Regions from separate parts of the Variovorax nivicola genome, predicted to be linked through region 1. Evidence: riboswitches for the same ligand, from Rfam matches in the RefSeq annotation. Region 1 holds a riboswitch; each other region holds the start of a gene.
What was found. A riboswitch is a leader RNA that binds a small molecule or an ion and turns the genes downstream of it on or off. The one in region 1 is predicted to bind cobalamin.
Positions count from the first base shown of each region.

Region 2: it holds a riboswitch for cobalamin, as region 1 does, so the genes downstream of both, cobM (precorrin-4 C(11)-methyltransferase) here and ACSFBF_RS07710 (TonB-dependent receptor) in region 1, are expected to answer to the same signal.
Region 3: it holds a riboswitch for cobalamin, as region 1 does, so the genes downstream of both, ACSFBF_RS01750 (TonB-dependent receptor domain-containing protein) here and ACSFBF_RS07710 (TonB-dependent receptor) in region 1, are expected to answer to the same signal.

Region 1 covers NZ_JBPJZK010000001.1:1,596,813-1,606,558, forward strand. The annotation lists gene cobN (cobaltochelatase subunit CobN) at 1-3,101, opposite strand, end outside; gene cobW (cobalamin biosynthesis protein CobW) at 3,114-4,181, opposite strand; gene ACSFBF_RS07700 (energy-coupling factor ABC transporter permease) at 4,264-4,941, opposite strand; gene ACSFBF_RS07705 (PepSY domain-containing protein) at 4,988-6,520, opposite strand; gene ACSFBF_RS07710 (TonB-dependent receptor) at 6,532-8,718, opposite strand; cobalamin riboswitch at 8,851-9,152, opposite strand; gene ACSFBF_RS07715 (hypothetical protein) at 9,232-9,453, opposite strand; gene ACSFBF_RS07720 (hypothetical protein) at 9,617-9,746, shown strand, end outside.
Region 2 covers NZ_JBPJZK010000018.1:23,402-33,147, forward strand. The annotation lists gene ACSFBF_RS34310 (autoinducer binding domain-containing protein) at 1-302, shown strand, start outside; gene tnpB (IS66 family insertion sequence element accessory protein TnpB) at 373-864, opposite strand; gene ACSFBF_RS34320 (ParB N-terminal domain-containing protein) at 887-1,375, opposite strand; cobalamin riboswitch at 1,446-1,707, shown strand; gene cobM (precorrin-4 C(11)-methyltransferase) at 1,862-2,731, shown strand; gene ACSFBF_RS34330 (sirohydrochlorin chelatase) at 2,728-3,675, shown strand; gene ACSFBF_RS34335 (precorrin-8X methylmutase) at 3,672-4,361, shown strand; gene ACSFBF_RS34340 (cobalt-precorrin-5B (C(1))-methyltransferase) at 4,358-5,461, shown strand; gene cbiE (precorrin-6y C5,15-methyltransferase (decarboxylating) subunit CbiE) at 5,476-6,801, shown strand; gene cobI (precorrin-2 C(20)-methyltransferase) at 6,798-7,595, shown strand; gene ACSFBF_RS34355 (cobalamin biosynthesis central domain-containing protein) at 7,585-8,337, shown strand; gene ACSFBF_RS34360 (cobalamin biosynthesis protein) at 8,334-8,738, shown strand; gene cobJ (precorrin-3B C(17)-methyltransferase) at 8,808-9,746, shown strand, end outside.
Region 3 covers NZ_JBPJZK010000001.1:370,350-380,095, forward strand. The annotation lists gene ACSFBF_RS01710 (universal stress protein) at 1-101, opposite strand, end outside; gene ACSFBF_RS01715 (sulfite exporter TauE/SafE family protein) at 177-998, opposite strand; gene ACSFBF_RS01720 (cell division protein ZapA) at 1,304-1,636, opposite strand; gene ACSFBF_RS01725 (hypothetical protein) at 1,633-1,857, opposite strand; gene ACSFBF_RS01730 (flavin monoamine oxidase family protein) at 1,971-3,566, shown strand; gene ACSFBF_RS01735 (c-type cytochrome) at 3,592-4,014, shown strand; gene ACSFBF_RS01740 (RidA family protein) at 4,084-4,605, shown strand; gene ACSFBF_RS01745 (ClcB-like voltage-gated chloride channel protein) at 4,624-6,342, opposite strand; cobalamin riboswitch at 6,398-6,658, shown strand; gene ACSFBF_RS01750 (TonB-dependent receptor domain-containing protein) at 6,746-8,662, shown strand; gene ACSFBF_RS01755 (cobyrinic acid a,c-diamide synthase CobB) at 8,647-9,746, shown strand, end outside.

The DNA of each region.
Region 1 (9,746 bases):
CGCCAGCCGGCCTGCTGGCGCGCTTCTTCCGGCGAAGTGCCCTGTGCTTCCAGCGCAGCGGCTTCGCGGAGGATGCGTGCGCGGATCGGGTTGCGCTCGGCGTCTTCGTCTTCCTGCGCAGCGACAGCCTGCACGGCCGCATCGAACATCTGCACGGCGTTGGGAAAGGCGTCGCGGAAGAAGCCCGAGATGCGCAGCGTCACGTCGATGCGCGGACGGCCGAGGCCGACCGTGGGCAGCACCTCGAAATCGACCACGCGCTGGCTGCCCGGCGCCCACTTGGGCCGCACGCCGATGAGCGCGAAGGCCTGCGCCAGATCGTCGCCGCCGGTACGCATGGTGGCCGTGCCCCAAACCGACAGGCCCATGGCCACCGGATAGTCGCCGTGCTCCTGCATGTGCCGCTCGACCAACTGCGCGGCCGACTTGAGGCCGAGCATCCAGGCAGTGGGTGTGGGAATGGCGCGCGTATCGACCGCGTAGAAGTTGCGCCCGGTGGGCAGCACGTCGGGACGGCCGCGCGAAGGAGAACCGCTCGGGCCCGGCGGCACGAAGCGGCCTTGCAGGGCGCGAGAGAGTTGCAGCAGCTCTTGCGCACCGCAGGCATCGAGCGCAGGCGCCAGGCTTTGCGCGATACGGCCCATCACAGCGGCGGTCTTCGGCAGTTCGGGCGGGCATTCGCCCTCTTCCAGCAGGCGCTGCGCCAGCAGTTCCAGCCGTTCGCGCGTGTCACCCTGATGCCGCCATGCTTCAGGGCTCACCGATTGCAGCAGCGCAGGACGCGCGCCCTGCCAAGGCTTGGCCGCGTCGATGTCGAGCGGGTCGAAGGCATCGCCCGCCAGCAGGTCTTGCGACAGCGCGCCGAGCAGGCCGGCATTCGCACCCACGCCATCGGCAGCCGGATAGCGCGCCAGCGCCAGCAGCGTGTCGCGCCGCAGCCGCTCCTGCGGCGACGCGCCGAACACGTGCAGCCCGTCGCGAATCTGCGTTTCCTTCAGTTCGCACAGGTAGGCATCCACGCGCGCGAGCACCGCATCGTCTTCCACACCCGGCATGCCCAGCTCCTCGACCAGATGCTGCGCCCGCACCGCCGCGAGGATCTGGGCACGCAGCACTTTGGCGCGGCGCGCGTCGACCAGCAGCGCGTCGTAGTACTCGTCGACCTGCCGCTCCAGGTCTTGCATCGGACCATGGTTCTCGGCGCGCGTGAGCGGCGGCATCAGGTGGTCGACGATGACCGCCTGCGTGCGCCGCTTGGCCTGCGCGCCCTCGCCCGGGTCGTTGACGATGAAGGGATACACATTGGGCAGCGGCCCGAGGATGGCGTCGGGCCAGCAGGACTGCGACAGCGCGATGCTCTTGCCCGGCAGCCATTCGAGGTTGCCGTGCTTGCCGACGTGCACCACCGCGTCGATGGCGAAAGCCTCGCGCAGCCAGAAATAGAAAGCGAGATAGCTGTGCGGCGGCACCAGCTCCGCGTCGTGATAGCTCGCGTAGTCGGCCGCACCCAGTGTGCCCAGGGCGCGCGCAGGCTGGATGCCGACGAACACGCGGCCCAGTCGCAGGCCGGCGATCATGAAGCGGTTGTTTCGCACCATCGGGTCTTGTTCGGGCGGCCCCCAGCGCGCGTCGATGGCGGCCGCCATGCCGTCGGGCAGCTTCGCCAGGCATGCGCGGTACTCGGCCAGCCCGTAGCTCTGCCATGCCGGCCGCGCGGTCCATTGCGTGGGGTCGTTCGCGATGCCTTCCTGCAGCTTGCGCATCAGCGCATCGCCGTCGGTGGGCATCGTGCCGGGCTCGCCCAGCGCATAGCCCTCGGCCGCCATCGCTCGCAGAATCGCCATCACCGAAGCCGGTGTGTCCAGCCCCACGCCACTGCCGATGCGCCCTTCGCTACCCGGGTAGTTCGCAAGGATCAGCGCGATGCGCTTCTCGCCGGCCCGCAGGCTGCGCAGCCTGCACCAACGGCGCGCCAGCTCGGCCACGAAGGCGATGCGATCGGGCTCGGGCTGGTAGTTCACCACCTCTGTCTGCGTGAGTTCGCAGCGGTGCGACAGGCCCTTGAAGCTCACGGCCCGGGTGATGATGCGGCCGTCCATCTCGGGCAGCGCGATCTGCATCGCGATGTCGCGCGGGCGCAGGCCCTGGCTGTCGGCCAGCCAGTCTTCGCGGTTGCCGCCGCTCACGATCACCTGCAGCACGGGTGCGTCGCCGGCCAGCGCGATGCCTTCGCCCTCTTCGTTCTGCGCGCCCTGCCCCAGTGCCGCGAAGGCCGTGGTGTTGAGCACAAGCTGCACGTCATGCTCGATGCATAGCTCGCGCAGCGTGGACAGGCACAGCGGGTCTTTGAGCGAATCGAGCGCGACCGGCAGCGGGTTCAGCCCTTCTGCGCTCAATGCGGCAGCGAGCGCATCGAAAGCCACCGTGTTGCCCGAAAGCAGATGCGAGCGATAGAACACCAGCGCCACCACCGGCGCGCCCGCATGCCACCCGGCGCGCAGGTCATCGATGCCGGCCACGGTGTGGGCCGCGTCAATACCGCGCGGCACATGCAGCGCAACCTGCGGCAGGCTGCGCGGCGGCAACGGCGCCTCGCCGTGGCCCAGGCCATGAAAGGCCACCGCGCGCAGGAACTGCATCGCATTGCCCGCCCCTCCGCTGCGCATGTACTGCCAGAGCTGGTGGCTCACCACGCGCGGCGCCGTGCTGCGCGCGAGCAGGTCTTCGTCTTCCTGCAGGTCGCCGGAGAACATGGCGAGCTGCTGGCCTTTGCGCTTCGCCAGCTTTTCAAGCTGCTGCAAGCCGTAGGCCCAGGCCGATTCCGCACCCAGGTGATCGACCACCACCACGCGCGCATGTTGCAGCACTTCGTCGATGTACAGGTCGAGCGACGCAGGCTGGCGCAGGTGCATCAGGTTGGCCAGCCGCAGCGAGGGATAACCGGGGTCGGTGGCCGCCAGCGCCGTGCGCGCCGCCGCGAGCAGCGCAAGCGTGGTGTCGGCCGAACTGAGCACCACGATGTCGCCCGGCGTCTGGTCGAGCCGGGTGACAACGCTGTCGTCTTCGACGAAGCGTCCGGGCTGGGTGCTCAGCAGGTGCATGCGTTCAGGCCGTCAGGCTGCGACCGCGCTCACCTCTTCCAGCGCCTTGCGCAACACGGCCTCGTCGAGGTCTTCGCCGATGAACACGAGCCGCGTGCGCTGCGCCTCGCCATCGCGCCAGCGGCGGTCGAAGTGGTGGTCGAAGCGGCGGCCCACGCCCTGCACCAAAAGGCGCATCGGCTTGCCCGGAATGGCGACGAAGCCCTTCACGCGGTAGATGGTGTGCTGCTCGACCAGCTTGCCGAGCACTGCGAGCAGGCTGTCGCGGTCCACGGGCGGCAGCTCGATCACGAGCGAGTCGAACTCGTCGTGGTCGTGGTCTTCCTCGTGGTCGTGGTGGCTTTCGCGCAGGTGGATGGTGGCCTCGGCCGCGCGGCCCTGGCCTAGCAGCAGCGCGAGCGGCAGCCTGCCTTCGGTGGCGGCGACGATCTTGACTTCGAGCGGCAGCTCCTCGCGCACCAGTGCCTCGACCTTGGCGCGCGCGGCGTCGTCCATCAGGTCGGTCTTGTTGAGCACCACGAGATCGGCGGCCGAGAGCTGGTCTTCGAACAGCTCGTGCAGAGGCGATTCGTGGTCGAGGTTGGGGTCGGCGCGGCGCGCCTCGTCGACGGCCTCGGGGTTCTCGGCGAACTGGCCCGACGCGGCGGCCGGGCCGTCTACCACCGTGACCACCGAGTCCACGGTGAAGATGTTGGCGATGTCCGGCCACTGGAAGGCCTGCACCAGCGGCTTGGGCAGCGCGAGGCCCGAGGTCTCGATGATCACGGCATCGATGTCGCCGCGCCGCTCGGCCAGTTGCAGCATCACGGGCAGGAATTCTTCCTGCACGGTGCAGCAGACGCAGCCGTTGGCCAGTTCGTACAGCGCGCCTTCGCGCTCGTTGCCCTCGTCGTCGCAGCCGATGCCGCAGCCGCGAAGAATCTCGCCGTCGATGCCGAGCTCGCCGAACTCGTTGACGATCACCGCGATGCGGCGGCCTTCGGCGTTGCCGAGGATGTGGCGCAGCAGCGTGGTCTTGCCGCTGCCGAGGAAGCCCGTGACGATGGTGACGGGGATCTTGGCGTTGCTTGCTTGTGTCATGGGAGATGTTCTTTCAGGCGCGGAAGCGCCTGTGCCACTCCCCGAGGTAGCACCTCGTGAGCGCGGCGATGCATTGGTTGAATCAGATGGCGCTGTACAGGCGGCGCTCGACGAAGGCCGTGCCCTGCAGACGACGCCAGGCCTTTGCGGCGGCCAACACGCCCAGGTCGACCAGCGGCTCGACAAGCACGACGGTCATGTAGGCAGCGCCGAAGCTGGCGATCTGGCTCAGGTTCTCGAGCCCGGTGCCGCGTCCGTAGAGCGCCCAGAAGCCGACCCAGACCACGATGCCACCCTGGTAGGCCACAGACAGCTTGAATGCCTGCTGGTAGCCGATGTCCACGTAGGCCACGTTCTGGGGAATGATGCGCCGTGCCAGCGCGGCAGTCGCGAACAGGGGCACCAGCAAGGTGGTGACGTTCATGCCGAATTGCGGCACATCCTGCGGTTCGAAGAACAGTCCCTGGATGAGCAACCCGCCCGCCAGGCCGATGGCCGCAGGCGCCAACCCGAACACCAGCAGCAGGGTCGTGCCGAGAATCAGGTGCACCTCGGACACGCCCACCGGGTGATGCGGCAACACTTCGAAGAAGCAGAACACCAGCGCAATGGCAATGGCCGAGCGCAGCGCCAGGGCGGCAAGGCCGTCCTTCACGGCCGTATCGAAGGCCACCTTGCCCGTATAGGCGAGAGCAGCTGCCGCCGTGGCGTAGCTGAGGAAGATCTTGGATCCGTCGACGAGACCTGGTTCGATGTGCATCAAGCACCTCCTGAAATGCACCGCAGTGCGAAAGTTGATTGTTGGTTCATGGGCCTGCTTGCGCAAGCCCCTTCGATACGGCCGACGGCCGGGGCTTGCGCCGCAGCCGTCGCCAGCCGATCACGACGCCGCTGGCCGAGGCCACGGTGCCGATGATCGACAGCAGCCACACCACGACGTCCCAAGCCGGCCGGTACTGGATGAGCCAGGGAAAGTCGAGGCTGTGCGCGGCGTTGAATAGCCAGCGTCGCAGCCTCGAATTGCTGTCGTTGCTGCCGGCGACCTGGCCGCTGGCCGGGTCGATGTAGATCCAGCTGCGCGCGGGGTCGTCGAACTGCAGGCGCCACACGGGCACGATGCGCTCGCGGTGGTGGCCATACCAGTGGAAGTCTTCTCGGGTCTGCAGCGTGGCCTGGGTGATGGCGCCGGGCCGCAGGCGGGCGGCGGTGCGCAGGATGTCGTCCTTGGCGATAGAGGCTAGGTCGCCCGTGGCCGCATCGACCACCCGCACACGCGCCTTCGCGTCGCGCAGCTGCAGCAGCGGCTTGCCGTCGAACCACAGCAGCACAGCCTCGCGTGGTGCGGCGTCGCCCTCGCCTGAGGGCAACACCGCTGGCGGCCAGGGGAACGGCGAGGTGCCGGCCCCCGTGTAGCGCGCCATCGCCGCCGCATCGCCAGCCCCACGCTGGAACCAGCCATTGGGGTTCATCGACAGCCAGCCGCTGATGATCCACGTCAGCACGAAGAAGCCACCGATGAGCCCCGCGATGTGGTGCCACGCCATCCACCCGCTGTACGGCGTGACCGCGCCATTTCGGAACCTGCGCCGCAAGCGCACCCGCAGGATGCCGATGACGATGCCCGTCACGGCCGAAACGATGCATGCCGCCGACAACCACACCACAACGTCGTGCCACAGCGGCGGATCGGCGCGCAGCGGCGTGAAGTAGATCCAGTGCGGCACGGAACCCAGCCAGTTCCAGAAGCGCTCCGAACGCGTGGTGTCGCGCACCACCTCTCCGTTGCGCTGCGACACATACAGCTCCGTGCCGGCGGCGTCGCCGACTTCGATGCGGTGCAGCGGGCGCAGCGGGTTCAGGCCCTGCGGCACGGTCCACTGGTCGCGCTCCAGCGTCTCGGCCCAATGCGCACTCGTGTGACCCGAGAAAGCCCGTGCGATGGCCTCGGCCTGCGCGGCATCGACCGGGCCGGGCAGGTGGCCGTCGCGCGCCGAGACCGTGTGCCGGCCGCCGCTCGCATCGACGATGCGCCATACGGGTTCGGCGTTGATGCCGCCCTGCATCTCCAGCACCATGCGCCGCGGCGGCTGCGCGCGGGCGGCCTGCGGAAGCACATCGAGCGCGGCCGCAGGTGACACCGCCGCCTGCTCGAAACGCAACGGCGCCAGGCCTGCGAGCCGCTCTTCGTCCGTGAGGTTGGGATACCCCACATACATCATCACGACGCCTGAGAGAAACCACATGACAAACAGCAGGCAGCCGCCGATGCCCAGCCACCGGTGCGTCCAGTAGAGCCAGTGCCGGATGCCCGGCCAGGCGCGGCGCCATGCGGAAGTCATGAGAGCGTCGCTCAGAAGTTGACCAGAGCCGACAGCTCGAACGAACGCGGGCGGCCCAGCAGCCACTGGTTGCCGCCGTTCGAGAACGACACCGCGTAGCGACGGTCGGCCAGGTTGTAGGCACGCAGCGCGAACTTCAGCGACGGGTTCGCCTGCCAGCTCACGCCCGCGTCGGCCACGGTGTATGAGCCGATCTTGCGCGAGTTGGCCGTATCGACCTGGCGCGGACCGACGTAGCGCACGCCGAAATCGGCCTCCCACTGCGGCAGGAAGCGCCAGTTGAGCCAGAGGTTCGCGGCCTCTTCGGGCACGCCTGTGGGTGTGTTGCCCGCGCGCGAGACCAGGCGCCCGCTGACGACTTCGTTGAAGTCGTCATAGCGCGCACGCAGCTTGGCCACGTTGGCCTCGAGCCGCAGCGTCGAGGTGAGCGCCAGGTCGAGCGTGGCTTCGATGCCTTCGGACGACTGCTTGCCGATCTGCTGGGTGATGGTCGGGTCGGTCGCGTCGCGCGAGAGCAGCTTGGTCTTCTCGATGCGATAGGCCGCCACGGTCCAGGCGCCGCGGTTGTCGGCCAGCAGGCGCTTGTAGCCCACCTCGACCTGCCGGCCGGTGCTGAGCTCGAACGGCACCTGCGTGGCCGAGGTGGTGATGAGCGAAGTCAGCGGGTCGGCCGCGCGCGCCACCTGTGCGTAGAACGACTGCGACGCATCGGGCGCATACACCACGCCAAGGCGGCCGGTGGCGTACTCGAAGGTCTTGCCAAGGTTGTTGGCCGCGTTCTGCAGATCGGTGCGCGCCACCTTGGCATGGTCCCAGCGCAGGCTGCCCACCACTGACCACTGCTCGTTGAAGGCCAGCTTGTCTTCGGTGAAGAAAGCGTAGGTGTCGGTCTTGGTCCGGTAGCGCGGCGTGTAGGCCACGGGCGAGACGTAGTAGCCGGGGTTGAAGACGAAGGGGTCGACCACCGATCGCCCGCCGTAGGGCGAATCGTTGCTGTGCTGGAAGTTGATGTGGTTCGCGTCGAAGCCCACCAGCACCTGGTTGGCCAGGCCGAACAGGCTGTGCTTGAACGTTGCGTCGGTGCGGTTGCCGATCTGCTCCTGGTCGTGGCCGATCTCCAGGTAGTCACCGCGCGTCACGCGCCGCGTGGTGGCGTTGTAGGTGTAGGTCTCGCTGTCGCGCCAGTGGCGCTTGCTCTCCAGCCGGTAGAGCTGGTTGCGCACGGTGACGGCATCGTTGGGCGTCCACTGGGCGTCGAGCCGGGTCCACTTGTCGCGGTACTTGACTTCCGCATCGTCGACGTTGTAGTTCTGGCGCAGCGTCTGGCTGCTCAGGCGGCCGTCGATCAGCGGCACGCCGAAGTAGCGCTGCGGCGACTGGCGGCCCTCGTCGTGCGACAGCGTGAACTGCAGCTGCGGCGACACGTCGAGCCGCACGGCCGCGCCCACGGCCAGGCTCTCGGCCTGCCCGCGCTGCATGAAGCCATCGGTCTTGCGGTGGCTGATGTCGAAGCGGTAAGAGAGCTTGTCGTTGATCGCCCCGCCGCTGCCAAAGGCCACCTGGCGAGTGGCGTCGGAGCCCATCGTGACCAGCGCTTCGTTCTGGATCGGGCCGCGCGTGGGCTTCTTGGGCACCACGTTGATCGCGCCGCCGATGGCGCCCTCGCCGAACATCACCGAGGCCGCGCCGCGCAGCACTTCGATGCGGTCGACCGACCAGGTGTCGAACGGGAATGTGACGGTGCCCGCGCCCGCGTAGAGGCGCGTGCCGTCGAAGAGCTGCATCACCGAGCCGTGGCCCGAGAAGCCGCGCGCCGCCATCGCGGTGCCGCCGTTGCCGGGGCCGGGCGAGCCGGTGATGCCGGTGGCGCGGGTGGCGGCATCGATTACCGAGACGTCGCCGCGTGCGCGGATGGTGTCGCCCGTCAGCACTTCGATGCTGGCCGGCGTTTCCAGCGGCGTCAGGCCCAGGCGGCTGCCGGTGTGCGAGGGCTCGTCGATGGCCAGCGGCGTGTGCCGCTCGGCCTCGACCTGCACCGGCTTGAGGCTCTGGCCGCTGCCGTTGGCCGTTTCACCCGACGACTGCGCGAGGACCGCGGAAGGCCCGAAAACCAGCCCCAGACCCAGCGAAAGACCCGAAAGGCGTGCCCAACACAGCGGCGCGCCCCTGCTATCGCGCGCTGGCGATGCATGACCCATGTGACTTCTCCTCCGACCTGCGTCCCCGCAGGCTCCTGACCGATAAAGGACGTGGCGGAAGAGACGAAGGGACTGCGACGGTACGCGCGAGCGCGAAGCGGTGGCAGGCCCGGACACGCACTCCCGCAGCATCCGAAGGCGGTTGCGAAGGCCGGTATCCGGGCTTGCGGAGCGCCGCGGCGTGCCAATCAATCAATCAATGAATGGATGCACACCGCGGCCGAAACCCTCGCCTTCCCACGCCGAAGCGCAGTGGCTGCCCATGCCATCGAGGGGACATGAGCGTGAGGGTTTCCAGATCCGCTGACCGTTGCGGGGGCAGCGCAGGAGTTGCAGCGTCAATCAATCAAGAATGAACGACGCGGCGCACCTGCTTCCCGTTTAACCCCGTGGCCATGAGATGGCGTGCGGGGCACCTTCGAACCGTATTGCCTGGCGGGATTAATAAGAATTAACACACCAGAACGGCGGGATTATAGGGAGCGGCCTTCCGCCGAAGGCCTCGGGCGAGCCTCAGACAGGCCTTCCCTCGGGTCCGAACAGCCGCCGCATCACGGCCACGCCCGCCACCAGCGCATTCGAATAGGTGGCATAGGGATCGTGCGCGGCCTCCAGCGGCATGTAGATGTGGGAGGTCTCGCCGGGCGTATCGTCGACCGCCTCCATCAGCACCCAATAGAACTCGCCCGCCTCCAGTTCATGGACGGTGAGCGCGATGTTTCTCGATGAGGACATGGAGGTGCGAGTGGCTGACAAGGTTGTCGGTTCTTTTTTGAATGGGCGGGGTACGCACGCGGTTGACAGTGCTTTCGGGTTTCTCCTACAGAGCCCGGTGCCGGTGCGACCTAATGTTGTAGTCAGGGACCTTTCAGAAGCCTTTCCAAGAACAGGAGGCAGCATGAAGCATTTCACTCTTGAACCGGGCATGCGATCGAGCATCGGCGGAGCCTTTTATCCGACCGGCTATTCGATGGTGATGTTTCCGAATGCGGAAGACGCCGACCGCATCGGCCACCGCCTGATCGAAA
Region 2 (9,746 bases), on a different contig from region 1:
GTCAGGCGGAGCTTGATGCCAACGAATCGCACATGCGCTGGTTGGTCAACATATGTCATCAAGCCCTTGCGAGAGTGGTATCGCCTCGCTTGAATATTGAACAAGATGTGCCATTGACTTCGCGCGAGATCGAGATATTGCAATGGTTAGCTGATGGCAAGACATCGAGCGAGGCTGCTGAGATACTTTGCATCTCGGCCGACACGGTGAACTACCATCTGAAGAATGCCGTGGTAAAGCTTCGAGCTGCGAACAAGACGGGGGCAGTAGTGAGGGCCGCTTTGCTTGGCCTTCTGAGCTAAGAGTGTTGATTTCTATGGAGTCCTGACCCGATGGGGAGGCGGACAAAAACTTGGACTACCAAGAGGTAGTTCATGTATTCGCACGAAGACTGGATTCGAGCTGTGCACCGCTCAGCGAGATCGAGCCCGACTCGGTCTGCGGCCAGATGAAGCGGCCACGCTCCAAGTGTTTGGCCAGCACACACATGCCGTCGTCGTCAACACACACCGGCATCAATGAAACCCCCTCGGCACTGTCCCCCATTTTTTCGAGCGCCGTCCTAAGCGACTCGATCGCTGCTGCAGAAAGATCCTTCCGCTTCAGCTTGATCGTTGTCAGTCCCTTCGCCGTCGTTGAAATTACGGCAACGAGAACTCCTTCCAGAATCACGTTCACATCCGGTTTCGGCAATTGAGCTTTCGACTCCGTTGGCTCTTCGTTTCCGAGCAGCAGCGCCAGCACCGCAAGACGATCCAGTTCCCCCTGAAATGCGGCCGCCTTGGTCGCCCGAAAAGCCATCTTTTCCGGATCTTCGTCCCAGGCTCGCTTCAGCGCCCCTGCGTCCCGGTATTGCAACTCCAAGGGTGACCTAAGGAAGGTCTGATCAAGTCGTAAATTGGCTTGATGGCGAGCGCGTGTGCTTGTCGTTGCGCTCGCAAGCTCGTCTCTCCAGGCGAAGGGCGACCATCAAGCGCTTGAGTCCCGACAACACTTCGAACCTCGCTTCCGGAAACTCCGGGTGCACTGAGGACGGCGAGCATGGCCGGACCAGAATTGGAACCATGTTTCCGCCCGCTTCACGCATCTGCTCCTGCAACTCGTCGGCACCGACAGCGTGGAAGAGATCGCCGTGCCGGATCGCCCAGCGCGATGGGGAGACCAGGTGCGGATCGATCAGTCCCGCTACGCCCGTGGCGCGAAAGTCGGGCGACCAAGCCTTCAATTGCGTCATAAGCCTATGAACCTCGTTGTCTTGGTATTGGGTTGAGGTCGAGGCCGGGGGGAAGGGCTCCTTCAGGAGCTTGATGTAAGGGACAAGTGCCACCGCAGAAGAAACAGTATGGATGGCGGGCTGGGGTGTTTCGAGACGCATGACGGCTCCTGAGGTCGACGGCCGACTCCGGCGGCGGCCCCTGCCAGCGCCCAGCCATAGCGGCTGATACACTTTGAGCGCGTTGTCAGGTGTCCTAGCGTCCCGTGGAAACGGCGGGGCGGCCAGGGTGAAACGGGAAGTCGGTGCGCAGCGGTGGTAAACACCGCGCCATGCCGACGCTGCCCCCGCAACGGTAAGCGAGTCAAAAGCAAAACCCCGGGATTCGGTCCCGCGCCACTGTGTCACGAAAAGCACGGGAAGGCGGTCTTTGCGGGAGAGCCGATGGCCCTCCGCTCGCGAGCCCGGAGACCGGCCTGACGACCAGCGCATGACCTTGCGGTGGGCGAGGATCGGCGGGCGACGCATGGCGTCTGGCTCGATGCATCCTCGCATCCGTCGGCGCCGCATCCACGGACGCCTCCCGATTTCTCCCTCCCGCCGGGTCTTACCGACCATCTATCGCGCGGCGGGCGCGGAGGAACCAACATGAACGAGCGAGCCATCGCTCCAGGCAGCGCCGCGGGCAGCGCGGCCCTGCGTACGTCCGCGCCGGGAACCGTCTGGTTCGTCGGCGCGGGTCCGGGCGACCCGGAACTCATCACCGTCAAGGGCCGCGGCCTCATCGAACGCGCCGGGGCGATCCTGTTCGCGGGCTCGCTCGTGAGCGAAGCCGCCACGCGCTGGGCGCCCCCCGATTGCGTTGTCGCCGACAGCAAGGACATGACGCTCGAGCAGATGTCTTCATGGCTGATCGCGCAGGCCGCGCGCTGCCAGACCGTGGTGCGCCTGCAGACCGGCGACCCGGGTCTCTATGGCGCGCTGATCGAACTGGTGCAGCCGCTGGATGCGGCGGGCGTGCCGATCGGCGTCGTACCGGGCGTCTCCTCCGCCATGGCCTCGGCGGCGGCGGCGGTGGAGAGCCTCACGCTGCCCGAGGTCACGCAGACCGTGATCTTCACGCGCGTCGAAGGGCGCACGCCGATGCCGGAAGGCGAGTCACTCGAGGCGCTGGCTGCGCACCACAGCACGCTGTGCATCTTCCTGAGCATCACGTTGATCGGCAAGGTCACGGCCGCGCTGACGGCCGCTGGCTGGTCACCCGACGCGCCCGTGGTGGTGGTCCACAAGGCGAGTTGGCCGGGTGAGGAGCAGATCGTGCGTGGCACGGTCGCCACCATCCAGGCGCTGTGCCGCGAAGCCCGCATCGTGAGCCAGTCGATGATCATCGCCAGCCCCACGCTGGGCGCGCGGCAGTGGACCACGCTCGCCAAATCCAAACTCTATGACGCGAGTTTCACGCACCGCTTCCGGCGCGCGAGCGTTCCCGTCGAAACCCTCCAGCAGGACCTTCCATGAGCACCGAAACCATTCTCCTGGTGGGCCACGGCTCGCGCGAAAAATCCGGCAACGACGAGATCGAGGCTTTCGCGGCGCAATGGCGCGAGCGGCAACCCGGCTGGCGCATCGAGGTCTGCTTCATCGAGTTCTCCGAGGTCACGATGAGCGAGGGCCTGCGCCGCGCGGCCGAGGGCGCGCAACGCGTGGTCGTGGTGCCGCTCATCCTCAATGCGGCGGGCCACGTGAAGATGGACATCCCGCAGGCCATCGATGGTGCGCGGCTCCAGTATCCGATGGTGCAGTTCCTCTATGCGCCGCACCTCACGGCCTGCGACCCGATCCTCGCGATCCTGCGGCGGCGCCTCAAGGGCGCGATGCAGGCGCTGGACATGCCCGACCCGACCACCACCGGCGTGGTGATCCTGGGCCGGGGATCGTCGGACCGACAGGCCAACGGCGACATGGCGAAGATGGCGCGCTGGCTGCTGGAGGAGACCGACCACGAACTGGTGGATCTGGCCTTCACGGGCATCACCTACCCGCGCCTGGAGAAGGCCGTGCAGCGCCAGAGCCTGCAGGGCATGAAGCAGGTGGTGGTGCTGCCGTACTACCTGTTCAACGGCACGTTGGTCGAACGCATTGCGCGCCAGGTTGAGAACCTGAAGGCGCAATACCCGACGATCCGCTTCGTCTCGACCCGGTACTTCGGCTTCGAGCCCGAGATCTTCGCGCTGCTGGAACAACGCGTGAACGACCTGCGCCGCGGCGTGCCGATCGCGCTCATGCCCTGCGACGGCTGCAAGTTCCGCGACTTCGCGGTGGCGCACGGCCTGGGCGGCCACCACCATGACGATGCGGTGCCGCACAGCCATGGCGAGGGGCATCCGCATCCGCACGATCACGCGCATGACCACGCGCATGGCCGCCCTCATGCGCACGACACAGCGCCAGCACTGCGATGAAACCGACGTCTTCCATGGCGGCCAACGTCGTCACCGAGCAACTTACCGCGGCCGGCCGCACCATCGAGCACGACTCCTTCGCGGTGATCGATCGCGAGGTGACGTCGCACGCCTACACGGCCGATCAATGGCCCGTGGTGCGCCGCATGATCCATGCGAATGCCGATTTCGACTTCAACGGCCTGACCGACTTCCACCCGGACGCGGTCGACGCCGCCATCGCCGCCATCCGTTCGCGAGCAAGCCGCGTGGTGGCCGATGTCGAGATGATCTGCGTGGGCCTCTCGGCCCCGCGCCTGGCCCATTTCGGCATGGGCACGCACCAGTTCATCAGCGACGAGGATGTGATCGCGCAGGCCACGGCCGAAGGCACCACACGCGCCGTGCAGGCCATGCGCAAGGCACACCGCTTGGGGCTGGTCGACGGCGCGATCATCGGCATCGGCAATGCACCGACCGCGCTGATCGAGATCGTGCGGCTGATCCATGAAGAGGGCGCGCGCCCCGCGCTGGTGGTCGGCATGCCGGTCGGCTTTGTGTCGGCGGCCGAGTCGAAGGACCTGATGGCGCTGGAGGCCGGCGTGCCCTGGGTCGTGATTCGCGGCCGCAAGGGCGGCTCCACCTTGGTGGTGGCCGCGATCCACGCGCTGCTGGGTCTGGCCGAGGCGCACGAGCACGCCGCATGATGAACAAGGACGCGCCCCGCGGCACCCGCACCGGTTTCACGACCGGTGCGTGTTCGGCCGCGGCAGCGCGCGCGGCGGTGATCGGCCTGGTCACCGGCCGGGTGCCCGAGGAGGTCGAATGTCTGCTGCCCAACGGCGACCTGGTGCGCTTCGCGGTGCAGGACGGCCGCGTCGACACCGCGGGCGTGAGCGCGCATGCGATGGTCATCAAGGACGCGGGCGACGACCCCGACTGCACCGACAAGGCCCATCTCACGGCCGACGTGCGCCTGTTGCCCGAGCTCGCAGGGCAGGTGGTGCTGGCGGGCGGCGTCGGCGTGGGCACCGTCACCATGCCGGGGCTAGGGCTGGCCGTCGGCGGGCCGGCCATCAACCCGGTGCCGCGCCGCAACATCGAGGCGAACGTGCGCGCCGTGGGCACCACGCTGCTCGACCAGGTCGGCCTCGAAGTTGCGATCTCCGTGCCGCAGGGCGAAGAGATGGCCAAGAAGACACTCAATGCACGCCTGGGCATCCTCGGCGGCATTTCCATCCTGGGCACGACCGGCATCGTCAAACCCTATTCCACCGCCGCCTACCGCGCGAGCGTGGTGCAGGGCGTGCAGATGGCGGGCACGCTGGGCCATGGCGTGGTCGTGCTCACGACCGGTGGACGTACCGAGAAGTTCGTGATGGCCGAAATGCCGGAGCTGCCCGAGCCGGCCTTCGTGCAGATGGGCGACTTCCTGCGCTATGCGATGGGCGCTGCGGTCAAGGCCGGGATCAAGAGGGTCGTGATCGGCGGCATGGTCGGCAAGCTCACCAAGATCGCGCAGGGCGAGACCATCACCCACGCCGGCCGCGCCGAGGTCGACACCGGCCTGCTGGCCGACCTGGCCGCAGGGCTCGGCGCGCCGCCCGACGTGTGCGACGCGATCCGCGGCAACGAGACTGCGCGCTATGCCGGCGAGCGCATGGACGCGCTCGGGCTCGGCACCGCTTTCCACACGGCGCTGGCACAACGCGTCATCCAGACGCTGCGCACGCGCTACCCCGACCAATTCGAACTGAAAGTGCTGGTCTGCGACTTCGAAGGCCGAAAGATCGCGGAGGCCTCCTGAACACCGACAAGATGATGAACAAATGCCGAATTCTTGGCGTGCTCGATGACGGCGATGCGAGCCTCGGCCGCAGCGCGCTGGCGCATCTGCAGCACGCGCAACTGGTGATCGGCGGCGCGCGCACGCTGGCCCTGTTCGCGTCGCACATCGCACCCGATGTGGTGCAGCGCGACCTGACCGGCGACCTGTCGCAGGTGCCCGAATGGATTCGCGCCGCGCAGGCCGAGGGGCGACGCGTGGTCGTCCTGGCCACCGGCGATCCGCTGTGCCACGGCATCGCGGCCTTCCTGGCGGCGCACCTGTGCCTGGAGGCGATCGAGGTCCTGCCCAACGTGTCGACGCTGCAGTTGGCCTGTGCGCGCCTTGGCCTGCCATGGCAGGAGATGAAGTTCGCTTCCGTGCACGCCAAGGACGCGGGCGACTGGCTGCCGGGCTCGCCGCCCGCGCATGGCCTGTATGCGCTGCTGCGCGACATCCGCCAGCACGATCGCCTGGCTGTGCTCACCAGCCCCGACAACACGCCCGACCGCATCGCGCGCATGCTCGTGGCCGAGGGCCTGGCCGACGACTTCGAGATGGCCGTCGCCGAGCGTCTGTGCCAGCCCGAGGAGCGCGTGGTCAGCGGCATGCGCATCACCGCCGCGGCGCAGATGCGCTTTGCGGATCCGAACGTGGTGCTGCTCTGGCGCACCCGGCTGCGTGCGCCGCAGGTGTTGTTCGGCCTGCCGGACGCCAGCTTCGAGCAGCGCCATCCCGAGAAGGGCCTGATCACCAAGAACGAGGTGCGTGCCGTCTCGCTCGCTCGCATGCAGTTGCGCGCCGACAGCGTGGTATGGGACATCGGCGCGGGCTCTGGCTCGGTCGGGCTCGAGGCCGCACGGCTGTGCTGGCGCGGCCACGTCTACGCGATCGAGAAGAACGCGGACGACAGTGCCATCGTCGCGCGCAACCGGCAGGCCATGGGCGTGAGCAACCACAGCCTGGTGCACGGCAAGGCGCCCGAGGGCCTGGCGGCGTGGGCCGACCCGGACGCGGTGTTCATCGGCGGCTCCGGCGGCGAACTGGCCGAACTCATTGCGCTGGTGCTGCGGCGCCTGCGCCCGGGCGGCTGGCTGGTGATGAATTTCGTGACCATCGAGAACTTCGCGGGCGCGGTCGAGGCGTTGAAGGCGCAAGGTGCGAGCTGGGACGTGCTGCAGCTTCAGGCCTCGCGCAGCAAGCCGATCCTGCACATGCATCGGCTTGCGGCCGAGAACCCGGTGTGGCTGGTCTGTGCGCAAAGGGGCGAGGCCCACGCGAAAAGAGATGAGGCCTGCGTGCAGGCGGGCGGTACGGTATGACGGCGCCCGGCATGCTCTACGGCGTGTCGCTCGGCCCCGGCGACCCCGACCTGATCACGCGCCGCGCCTGGTCGCTCCTGACGCGCCCCGACACCATCTGGACCTATCCCGTTCGCAGCCTGCGCAAGGAAAGCTACGCGCTGGACATCGCGCTGCGCGCCGGGCTGTCGACGCCCGCGCAGCATCAGGCCCTGCTGTTCCCGATGACGCACGACGTCGAGAAGCTCGCGCGCCATTGGCTCAAGGCCGCCGAGGCCGTGCGGGCGCTGCTGGCGACCGGGCAGGATGTGCTGTTCCTGGTCGAGGGCGATGCCTCCACCTACGCGAGCTTCTGCTACCTGGCGCGCGTGCTGCGCGAGCTCGACCCGGCCGCGCGCATCGAGGTCGTGCCCGGCGTGACCTCTTTCAATGCGGCCTGCGCACGGCTGCAGTTGCCGCTGTCCGAGCAGGACGACACCGTTGCCATCGTGCCGGCGGCCTACGGCATTGCCGCGGTCGAGAAGATGCTCGAGGACTTCGACACGCTGGTGCTCATGAAGGTCAAGCCGCTGCTCGACGACCTGGTTGACCTGCTGGCGCGGCGCGGTCTGCTTGAACACAGCCGTTTCATCGAGAAGGCCGGCTCGCCGGTCGAACGTATCGTGCACGAGGTGGCCAGCCTGAAGGGCACGAAAGTCAATTACCTGTCGCTGCTGCTGGTGAAGAACCCCGGCCGCGAACGCGGTGAGCTGGTGCGCGGCTGCCGCAAGAAGACCAGCACCGAAATCGAAGAGGACAACCCGAATGACGAATGACGCCGCATCCGCGGAAACCGCACCCCGCGTGGTGCTTGTTGCCATCACCAAGCATGGCGCGCAGCAGACGGCCGGACTGGCGCGCCTGTTGCCTGAGGCCAGCGTGTGCGTGGCCGACAAGTTCGCGCCGCTCATGGCCGGCCTGCCCAACCCCGTGCGCGCGTACGCGGGCGCGTTTCGTGACGAGATCGCCGCGCTGTTCGCGGACTTCGATCAGGTCGTGTTCTTCGTTTCGCTCGGCGCCGTGGTGCGCCTGATCGCACCGCACCTCAAGAACAAGGACGAAGATCCGGGCGTGCTGGTGGTCGACGATGCCGCGCAGTTCGTGATCCCGGTGCTCTCGGGCCACGTCGGCGGTGCCAACGCGATGGCCGAGCAGGTCGCCGCGCTGCTGGGGGCCACACCCGTGCTGACCACTGCGTCGGATGTGGGCAAGACCATCCCCGTCGACATCCTCGGGCGTGAACTCGGCTGGAAGGTGGAGGCGCCCAAGATCAACATCACGCGCGTCTCGGCCCATGTCGTGAATGGCGAACCGATCGCGGTGGTTCAGGAGGCAGGCAGCCCCGATTGGTGGACCCGCCCGACGCCTCTGCCGGCCAACATCCACCGGTTTGCGCGATTCGGCGAGGTCGACCTCGCGCGCTTCAAGGCCGTGCTGTGGATCACGCAGGCCGAGGTGAGCGCCGAACGCTGGACCGCGCTGGCGGAGCGCCTTGTGGTCTACAGGCCGCCCCAATGAGCCCGGTGCGCTATGCCATCGGCCTGGGCTGCGACCGCGGCACGCCGCAGGCCACGCTGCAGCAGGTACTCGACGAAGCGCTGACCAGCATCGGTGCGCAATTGGCACAGGTGGCGGCATCGGCCAGCATCGACCTGAAGGCCGACGAGGCGGGCCTGCTGGCGCTGGCCGCAGCCCACGGCTGGGCGATGCGCTTCTATCCCGCCGCGCAACTGGCGGACGTGCCCGTGCCGCATCCGTCGGAGACGGTGCGCAGGCACACCGGCACGCCCTCGGTCAGCGAAGCGGCCGCGCTGCTGGTCGGCGGCGGCCTGCCGATGACGGCGCTGGTCGTCCCGAAGCACAAACACCGCGGCGCCGACGGGCGCCACGCGACGATCTCGATCGCGCGAATGTCCTGAATCTCAATCCCGAATGGATCCCGCAATGAATACCTCTGTGCGCACCGCGCCAGCCCTGGAGTTGAACCGATGAGCGGCAAGATCTCACTCGTCGGCATTGGCCCCGGCAGCCATGACCATATGACCCAGCGCGCGCTGGCCGCGATCGCCGAAGCCGACGTGGTGGTCGGCTACAGCACCTACATCAAGCTGGTGGCCGATCTGCTCGAGGGCAAGGAAGTGATCCGCAAGGGCATGACCGAAGAGCTCGACCGCGCGGTCAACGCGCTCGAACGTGCGCGCGAGGGCAAGAAGGTCGCGCTGATCTCCAGCGGCGATGCCGGCGTCTACGGCATGGCCGGCCCGACCTACGAGGTGTTATTCCAGGCCGGCTGGACGCCGGACTCGGATATCACCGTCGAGGTGGTGCCCGGCGCATCGGCCATCAACGCCTGCGCGGCGCTGGTGGGCGCGCCGCTCACGCACGACTTCTGCTCGATCTCGCTGAGCGATCTGCTCACGCCCTGGCCGGTGATCGCACGACGGCTCGATGCGGTGGCGGCAGCCGACTTCGTGGTGGCCCTCTACAACCCGAAGAGCGGGCGGCGCACGCAGCAGATCGTGCAGGCACAGCAACTGTTCCTACGGCACCGTCGGCCGGGCACGCCAGTGGCGGTGGTCAAGTCGGCCTACCGCCGGCGCGAGCGCATCGAGTTCACCACGCTGGCCCACATGAGCGAGTGCGACATCGGCATGCTGACGACCGTGCTCATCGGCAACAGCCACACCTTCCTGCAGCACGGCCTGATGGTCACGCCGCGCGGTTACGCCAACAAGTACGACCTGGACGACGGTGGCAGCACGCGCGGCGGCGAGAAGCCCGGCCGCTCGCTGTCGACCGGGCTTCTGGGCTGGATGGCCAACCTGCGTGCCGACCATGCCGAAGGGATGAGCGTTGCTGTGCTGGCGGTGCAGCACTGTCTGCCGGCTGACTACATCGAAGCCGTGCTTGCAGCACCAGCAGAGGAG
Region 3 (9,746 bases), 1.2 Mb from region 1:
ACCAGCTGATGCCCGTCCACGAACATGGCGCGATTGGCAAGCAGGTAGTCGAGCGCCTTGCGGGTGTAGGCGCTGCCATCGACGGCGATGAGGATTTTCATGAGACCGTTATACGGCGCGGCCCCGCGCACCGCAACGGGGCGTACCTCATGACTGAAGGGCCTTGCCCAGCCGGATCAGCCGTGCAGGCCCTTCCAGAGCATGTAGGCCGCAAGCAGGTACAGGATGCTCGCGAACACGCGCTTGAGCTTCTTCACCGGCAGGCTGTGCGCCGCCTTCGCGCCCAGCGGTGCGGTGAACACGCTGCACAGCGCGATCACCGCCAGCGCGGGAAGCCAGATGTAGCCGAAGGAGCCGGCCGGCAGACCCTGCACCGACTGGCCACTGACCGCATAGCCGAGCACGTTCGCCACAGCGATAGGAAAGCCCAGCGCCGCGCTGGTGGCCACCGCGTTGTGAATGGACACGTTGCACCACGTCATGAACGGCACGCTGATGAAACCGCCGCCCGCACCCACCAGGCCCGAGATGAAGCCGATCACGCCGCCCGCTGCAAGCTGGCCGCCCGTGCCCGGCATCTGCCGCGTGGGCGCGGGCTTCTTGTCGAGGAACATCTGCGTGGCCGAGAAGCCCACGAACAGCGCAAAGAAGATGGCCAGCGCTGTGCCCTTGAGCAGCGAGAACACGCCCAGACTGCCCGCGAGGCTGCCGATGACGATGCCGGGCGCTAGCCTGCGCACGATGTCCCAGCGCACAGCGCCGCGCCGGTGGTGCGCGCGCACGCTCGATACCGAAGTGAAGATGATCGTTGCCATCGAGGTGGCGATGGCCATCTTCACCGCGAGGTCGGCCGGCACGCCGCGATGGCCCATGATGATCGTGATGAACGGCACCATCAGCATGCCGCCGCCGATGCCCAGCAGGCCCGCGAGGAAACCGGTGCCGAGGCCGAGAGCGGCGAGTTCGGCGATCAGGAGGGGGTCGAGCAGGGCAGCGATATTCACGGGAAAGTCACGCAAGGGAAGTGAGGGGCTGGAAAAAGCAACGGCCCCGAGCAGTGGATGCAGGGGGCCGTGGCAGGAAAAGGTGTCTGCAGGTGATGTGCCGGACCCGCATCCTGAACCAGGGTTCAGGTGGGCGAGGGCAGCAGGACTTCGGGTTCATCTGACGCGAGATGATCACGCCCGTCGAGCGATGTACCAAGCCCGGCTCCGGAGAGCATTGGAACAAGGAAATATTAAGCCCGACACAGTCTGCAGACAGGCCGGATTTTACGCTCCGTCCGTCTTCGTGCGAGCCTTATTCAGAGTAAATGTCCATCGCCAGCCAGGGCCTGATCGAGTTTCTGGATGAGCTGCGTGGCCTTCGCGTCGGTTTCGACACTGTCTGCAGCCGAAGTGGCAACTGGTGCCGCGGGCGCTGCGGCAACAGCGGCCTGCTGCGCGGCGAGGTCGAACGCCAGGTTCAGCGAAGCCAGCACCGCAATGCGGTCACGGGCCTTGACTTTTCCGGCATCGCGGATCTTGCACATGGCCGCGTCCACGCGTTCGACGGCTTCGCGCAACTGCGCCTCGCCGCCATCGGGACAGCCGAGCAGATAGCTCTGGCCCATGATCTGTACTTCAATCTGCTTCATGCGGGGGAATCTTCGGAGGGTGGTTCAGCCGGCAACCGTTCGAGCAGGGCGTCCAGGCGCGTGCGTGCCGCAACGAGTCGCGACTTCAGGGCGTCGCGTTCGCGCGTGAGCGCATCGACCTGCTCCTGCAGCAGCGCATTGGTGCGTTGCACCTCTTCGTGACGCACAAGCAGTCGTTCAACACGCTCGGCGATCTGATCGATAGGGCTGGAAGCGGGCATGGTTGGCGATTGTAGTTTCCCGGGGAAGCGGCCCTGCCGGGACGGTGTCAGGGCGGGGCGTGGCATGGATTCTGCTGCCTTCCAGTTGCCTTTCAAACTCCAACAGCAAGCCAATGACCACGAAGAACAACACTTTATTCAGTTGGCGCGACCTGCTTACGCTCATCGGCAAGACCGCCGGTGGCGGCGCGATGTACCAGGCGATGACCTCGCTGGGCTTTGCCGCCGAATCCAACTACAGCGGACCACCGAAGCTCGATGGCGCAAAGAAGGGTGCGTCGGTGCTGATTCTTGGTGCAGGCCTGGCCGGCATGGCCGCCGCGCTCGAACTGCGCAACGCGGGCTACTCGGTCAAGGTTCTCGAGTTCAGCAATCGCGCGGGCGGCCGGTGCTGGACGCTGCGCGGCGGCGACACCTTCACCGAGCTGGGTGGCGCCGTGCAGCAGTGTGGCTTCGCCAAGGGCGAGTACTTCAATCCGGGGCCGTGGCGCATTCCCTATCACCACCATGCAGTGCTGGGCTACTGCAAGCGGCTGGGCGTGGCGCTGGAGCCTTTCGTTCAGGTCAACTACAACGCGCTCGTGCATTCGAGCAAGGCCTACGGTGGCAAGCCTCAGCGCTACCGGCACGTGCAGGCCGACTACCAGGGCTATGTCGCCGAGCTGCTCGGCAAGGCCACGACGCAAGGCAACCTCGATGCGGCACTGACGAAAGAAGACAAGGAGAAACTGCTCGAAGGCCTGCGCCGCTGGGGCGCGCTCGACACGCAGTTCCGCTATCTCGAAGGCACCATCAGCAGCGACCGCCGCGGCTATGAGGTCGATGCGGGCGGCGGCCTCATGCCACTGGCCAAGCCATCGAAGCCGCTGGACATGAGCGAGCTGCTGCAATCAAACCTTTGGCGTTACATCGCCAGCGGGCAAGACTACGAATTCCAGAGCGCGATCTTCCAGCCCGTGGGCGGCATGGACATGATCGCCAAGGCATTCCAGAAAGAAGTCGGCAGCCTGATCCGCTACGGCGCCAAGGTCACGAAGATCGAGCAGAACGACCGTGGCGTGACGGTCACCTACACCGATGCATCAAAGGGCGGTGCGGTCACGCAGGCCAAGGCCGACTGGTGCCTGTGCACCATTCCGCTGTCGGTGCTGAGCCAGATCGACATCCAGGTGGGCTCGGCAATGCAGGAGGCCATCAACGCCGTGCCTTATGGCGCATCGGTGAAGGTGGGCCTGCAGTTCAAGCGCCGCTTCTGGGAAGAAGACGAACATATCTACGGCGGAATCAGCTACACCGACCTGCCGATCTCGCGCATCTCGTACCCCTCGACGCGCTATGGCGCCAAGGGCAAGTCGGTGGTGCTGGGCGCCTACGTGTTCGACGGCCCGAACTCCTACGAATTCACCGCCATGGCGCCCGAGGAGCGCGTGCGCCGCGCGGTCGAGTTCGGCACGCAGTTGCATCCGCAGTACGCAAGCGAATTCGACAACGGCATTTCCGTGGGCTGGCACCGCGTGCCCGGCACGCACGGCTGCTATGGCATATGGACCGACGAGACGCGCCAGAAGCACTACAAGAACCTGTGCCAGGTCGATGGCCGCATCGCGCTGGCCGGCGAGCACGCTTCCTACATTCCGGCCTGGCAGGAGGGCGCACTGCTCTCGTCGCTCGACGCCATCCAGCGGCTGCATGCCCGCGCCGTCGCGTGAAAGCCGAGTGAAGGACACACCCACCATGAACGACAACATCACGACCTTCAAGCGCGCGCTGCTCGGCCTTTCGCTGGGCGCGCTGGCATTGGTAGCCGGCCAGGCCGCTTTCGCGCAGTCGCCGGAGCCTGTCTTTTCAGTAGGCCCCCGATTCCAGGAAAGCTCGGGCGAGGCGATCTACCGCGCGACCTGCCAGGGCTGCCACATGGCGCAAGGACAAGGGGCAAAGGGTGCGGGCGCCTATCCGGCGCTCGCCTCGAACCCGCGGCTCGCGAGCCCGGAATACCCGCTCTACGTGGTGATCAATGGGCAGAAAGGCATGCCTGCCTTTGGCAAGATGCTGAGCGACGAGCAGATCGCTTCCGTGGTCGGCTACGCGCGCACCCATTTCGGCAACCAGTACCCTGACGCCATTGCGGCGGAGAGCGTCAAGAAGCTGCGGCCTTGATCGCTCTCTTCTTTCGATACCTGGCAGACCCTTCCTTCATCCATCCATCCCAGCAGAGAGACAACACGCATGACCATGACCTCCATCACGAAGAAGCTGGCGCTCGTCGCCGCACTGTTCGCAGCCGGCACCGGCGCCGCCCACGCGGCCGATGAAATCATTCGCCACCGCATTCCGAATTCCACCTTCCCGATCGCGGCGGCGGTGGAGGTGCCGTCTTCGTTCACCAACGTCTACCTCTCGGGCCAGGTGCCGCCGCTGCAGGACGCGACTGCGCCCAAGAACAGCGCGGCAGCCTATGGCGGCGACACCAAGGGCCAGACCGTCGGTGTGCTCAAGGCCATCGAGAAGAGCCTCACAGGCCTGGGCCTGACGATGGGCGACGTGGTGAAGATGCAGGTGTTTCTTGTCGGCGATCCGGCCAAGGACAACAAGATGGACTTCGCCGGTTTCATGGAGGGCTACACCCAGTTCTACGGCACCGCCGCGCAGCCCCGGCTGCCGGTGCGTTCGACGATGCAGGTGACGGCGCTCGCCAACCCGGCCTACCTGGTCGAGATCGAGGTGATGGCGGTGCGCCCCGCCAAGTAAGCAGGGCAGCGCTGCGCGCTACTCGCTCAGCCGCACGTAGGTGGCGAGCAGCGCGCTCTTGGCGGCCACGCCCAGCAGCACCGGGTTGTCGGTGCTCTCGATCACCGGCAGCCGCTCGCCGAGGTGATCGAGAAAACGCTGCAGCGCCTCGCCCAGCCCGGTGTCGGCGGTGATCGGCTGGATGGCCTGCGAGAGCAGGGCGCCCGCGGTCGTTTCTGCAGGTGCCGTGCCGAGCGACGAAAGCGGCACCACGCCGAGGTAGCGATTGCCCGCGTCCACCACGTACAGGTACTTCACCGGGTGCTGCAGGAAGAGCCTGCTCATCGCCTCGCGGTCTGCCTCCGGGCCCACCACCGTTTCGGCAGGCTGCACCAGGTCGCGCATGTGCAGCCCGCGCAGGCGCATCTGCGTGTCGCGCTGTTCGTTGCGGTGCAGGGTGATCTCGTACATCGAGCCGGCGTTGGCCGAGCGCGCAACGAAATACGCGATGACGCTCGCCGCCATCAGCGGCAGCATGACTTCGTAGCTCAGCGTCATCTCGAAGATCATCAGGATCGCCATCAGCGGCGCCTGCGTCGCGCCCGCCAGGAACGCACCCATGCCGACGATGGCATAGGCGAACGGCGCCGAGGTGGCCGCCGGCCACAGCGCCTGCACGCCAAGGCCGAACAGCGCACCAACCATGCAGCCGAAGAACAGCGCCGGCGTGAACACGCCGCCTACCGCGCCAGAGCCGGCCGTGGCCATCGTGGCGACCGCCTTGGCGACCAGCACCATCGCGATCAGCGTCCACGGCCAAGGCGTGTGCAGCACTGAATTGACCACGCTGTAGCCGTTGCCCCAGACCTCGGGCATGGGCACCGACACCGCACCCATCACGAGCCCGCCCAATGCCAGCCGCCACGGCAGCGCCACCGGCAACCGCGAGAACAGCGCACGGCTGCCCTGCAGCGCGCGCAGGAAGCCGACCGCAGCAAAGCCCAGCAGCACGCCGAGCACGCAGAACAGCACGACCTCGGTGCCATGTATCTCCGGGAATGCCGGCATCCTGTACGGCGGCTGGTAGCCGGGCAGGGCCCGCATGGCCACATTGGCAACCACCGAGGCGATGATGATCGGCCCCACGCTTTCCATCGCGATCGAGCCCAGCACGATCTCGGCGACGAAGAAGGCGCCGGCAATGGGCGCGTTGTATGCGGCGGTCAGGCCGGCCGCCGCGCCGCAGGCCACCAGCAGCCGCAGCCGCTCGACCGGAAAGCGGAACACCCGCCCCAGCAGAGACGACGCCAGCGCCGCCAGCTGCACCATCGAGCCCTCGCGCCCTATGGAGCCACCGGTGCCGATGCTCACCAGCGACGACGCGCTGCGCACCAGTGTCTGAACCACCGGGATGCGCCCGTTGCCGAGCACGATGGCTTCCATGTAGTCGGAGGCAGCGCTGCGCAAGGCGACGCGTTTCGCCAGCACCAGCAGGCCGCCGGCCACCAGCCCGCCCAGCGTGGGGCAGGCGATGCGCGCCCACCACGGCAGGTGCTTCGCCATCGCCACCAGCCCTTCGCCCGGACCGAGCACCAAGTGCTCGAAGTGGTAGAGCGCCGCGCGGAAGAGTTCGGTGGCCAGCGTGCCGAGCAAACCGGCCACGATGGACCACAGCAACATCGACTGCCAGCCCGAGACACCGAAGACACGCTGCAGCGCCGAACGAAGATTGAGGAATACCGAGGCGGGCCGCATCATGGCCGTCGATGTTAGCTGCGCCGCAACTTTCGACTTAAGCGGCGTCCGGCAGGGCCTAAAATCCCGCCCGTTGGTGCTCGCGGCGTGGTTCGCACGGCGCAGTTCAACGGGAAGCAGGAGTGGAAGCCCCCCGACCTCATCAGGACGGAACAAGGCCGAAGCCGCCTGCGCTGCCCCCGCAACGGTCAAGCAGACGGCGCCGCAAGGCGCCAACCCCTTTCCATCGAAGCCACTGGGTGCCCTGAAACAGGCGCCTGGGAAGGCGGGGAGGGGCCGTTCTGCCAGCCCGGATACCGGCCAACAAGGCGGCTGCCGCATGCGTGATCTATGCATGGGGCGGCCATGGCGCCCAGGCGCTGGCGGGGAGGCCGGCGAGGGGTATTGACGTTCGTTCGGCTCATTCATGATTTCCCACGTTTGCTTTTCTCGCGGCCGCGCTCCTGCGCGCCGTCTCCGCCATGCCTGCCTGCCGCTGGCGCTGGCTTCCGCCTTCGGTGGCCTGGCCCATGCCCAAGAGGCCCCCACGCTGGGCGAAACGGTGGTCACGGCCAACCGCACGCCGCAGGCGCTGTCGGACCTGGTGGGCGACGTGTCCATCATCGACCGCAAGACCATCGAGCGCAGCGGCGCGACCGGCGTGGCCGACGTGCTGGCGCGCCTGCCCGGCATCGAGATCTCGCGTAGCGGCGGCGTGGGCAACACCACCAGCCTGTTCATCCGCGGCGCTGAAACGCGCTTCACCGCCGTGTACCTCGACGGCGTGCGCATCGACTCGCAATCGACCGGCGGCGCCGGCTGGGAAGGCATTCCGCTCTCGCAGATCGACCGCATCGAAGTGCTGCGCGGCCCGGCCGCAGCGGTGTATGGCTCCGACGCCGTGGGCGGCGTGATCCAGCTCTTCACCAAGCGCGGCGAAGAGGGCGTGTCGCCTTACGCGGGCATCGGCTTCGGCAGCCGCGGCCTGCGCAAGATCGAAGGTGGCGTGAGTGGCAAGTCGGGCCTGTTCGACTATTCGTTCGGCGTGGCGCACGAGGAAAGCAAGGGCTACAACGTGCAGCCTGCAAACAAGCGCAACGTGGTGAAAGACGGCTACACCAGCCCCGACCGCGATGGCTACAACAGCACCTCGGGCAACGTGAAGCTGGGTTACCAGATCACGCCCGACCAACGCCTGGAGGCCACGCTGCTCACCAGCGACATCAAGGCCGGCTACGACGCCACCGTCTCCTACAGGACCAAGCCGCCGATCCTGTTCCGCGACGACGTGTCGAACAACACGCTGCGCACCGCCGGCCTGACCTGGTCGGCCAAGTGGAACGACATCTACAGCACCCGCGTGCAGGTGACCGATTCGCAGTCGGTCTACAAGACGCAGCCTTCGTTCTACCGCACCGAAACCAACCTGCGCGGCTACCTGTTCCAGAACGAATTCCGCTTCGGCCCGCACCTGGTGACGGCCACGCTCGAGCGCCGCGAAGACGCGCTCGTAAATGCGCCCACCACCTCGTCGAAGCTGCTGTCGCGCGACCGTTCGCAGGACGCGATTTCGCTCGGCTACGGCTTCGTGCAGGGCCCGCATTCGCTGCAACTGCACGTGCGCCACGACAGGGACAGCGAGTTCGGCGGCAAGACCACCGGCAGCGCGGCCTATGGCTACGCCATTACCCCGTCGCTGCGCTTCACGGCCTCGGCCGGCACCGCCTTCCGCGTGCCCACGCTGTACCAGCGCTTCAGCGAATACGGCGTGTCCACGCTGCGGCCCGAAAGCAGCCAGAACGTCGAGCTGGGCATGAACTACGCCAAGGACGGCACCACCGCCGGCATCGTGGTGTACCGCAACCGCGTGCGCAACCTGATCAATTTCGTCGGCTCCGCCACGGGCTGTGCCTCGACCTTCGGCTGCTACACCAACGTGAACCGTGCCACCTTGCAAGGCGCCACGCTGTCGGCCAGCCAGCGCCTGGGCGACGTCACGCTGCGCGCCTCGCTCGACGTGCAAGACCCGAAGGACGCCGACACCGGCAACCTGCTCGCACGCCGCTCCAAGCGCCATGGCACCCTGGGTGCCGACTGGCGCATCGCCGGCTGGACGCTGGGCGCCGAGGTGCAGTCTTCGAGCAAGCGCTACGACGACGCGGCCAACACCATCAAGCTCGGCGGCTACACCGTGCTGAACCTGTCGGCCAGCACGCAGATCGCGCGCGACCTCAACCTCGTGGCGCGCGTCGACAATGCAGGCAACAAGGACTACCAGTACGCGCGGCTGTACGCCACGGCAGGCCGCACCGCGTACGTCGGTCTCAAGTGGACGCCTCACTAAGCCAAGCTCCCCAACCAGGCGACACCGCCGGTGCCGCGGCAGTCTCGTGCGCCGCGGTGCTGGTGGCCGCCCCGGCCTCGGGGCAAGGTAAGACCACCGTCGCCGCCGCGCTCGCGCGGCTGCATGCGCGCCAGGGCCGGCGCGTGCGCGCCTTCAAGTGCGGGCCCGACTTTCTCGATCCGCACTGGCTGGCGCTGGCCACCGGCGCGCCGGTGCATTCGCTCGACCTCTGGATGACCGGCGAGGCCGATTGCCGCTCGCGCCTGCGCGCCGCGGCGGCCGAGTGCGACCTGGTGATCGCCGAAGGCGTGATGGGCCTGTTCGACGGCACGCCCAGCGCGGCCGACCTGGCCGAGCGCTTCGGCCTGCCGGTGCTGGCGGTGATCGATGCGCACGCCATGGCGGGCACCTTCGGCGCGCTGGCCTACGGCCTGCAGAACTTCCGGCCAGGGTTGCCATGGGCCGGCGTGCTGGCGAACCGCGTGGCCAGCGAAAGGCACGCGGACATGCTGAAAGAGGCGCTGCGCGAGCCCTCGCAATGGCTGGGCGCCTTGCCGCGCGATGCGGGGTTCACGTTGCCCGAGCGGCACCTGGGCCTCGTCGCCGCCACTGAACTCGGCGATGCGATGGCCCGGCTCGACGCGGCGGCCGACGTGCTGGCCGCCACGCCGCTTGGGCAGATGCAGACCAGCCAGCTGCCGCAGGTGCGTTTCGAGGCGCTCGCATCCGATGAGGCAGAAGCCGTGCCGATGCTTCTGGCTGGCCGCACCATCGCCATTGCGCGCGATGCGGCCTTTTCATTTATCTACCCCGCGAACCTCGACGTGCTCACGGCGCTGGGAGCGCGTCTGTCCTTTTTCTCGCCGCTCGCAGGTGACGCCCTGCCGGCCTGCGACGCGGTCTGGTTGCCCGGCGGCTACCCAGAGCTGCACGCAGAATCGCTGGCCGCTTGCGAGCCGATGCGCGAATCGCTTGCCGCGCACGCCGCGTCGGGCAAGCCGATCTGGGCCGAGTGCGGCGGCATGATGGCGCTGTTCGACGAACTGGCCACGCAAGACGACGCGCAGGTGCACCGCCTCTGGGG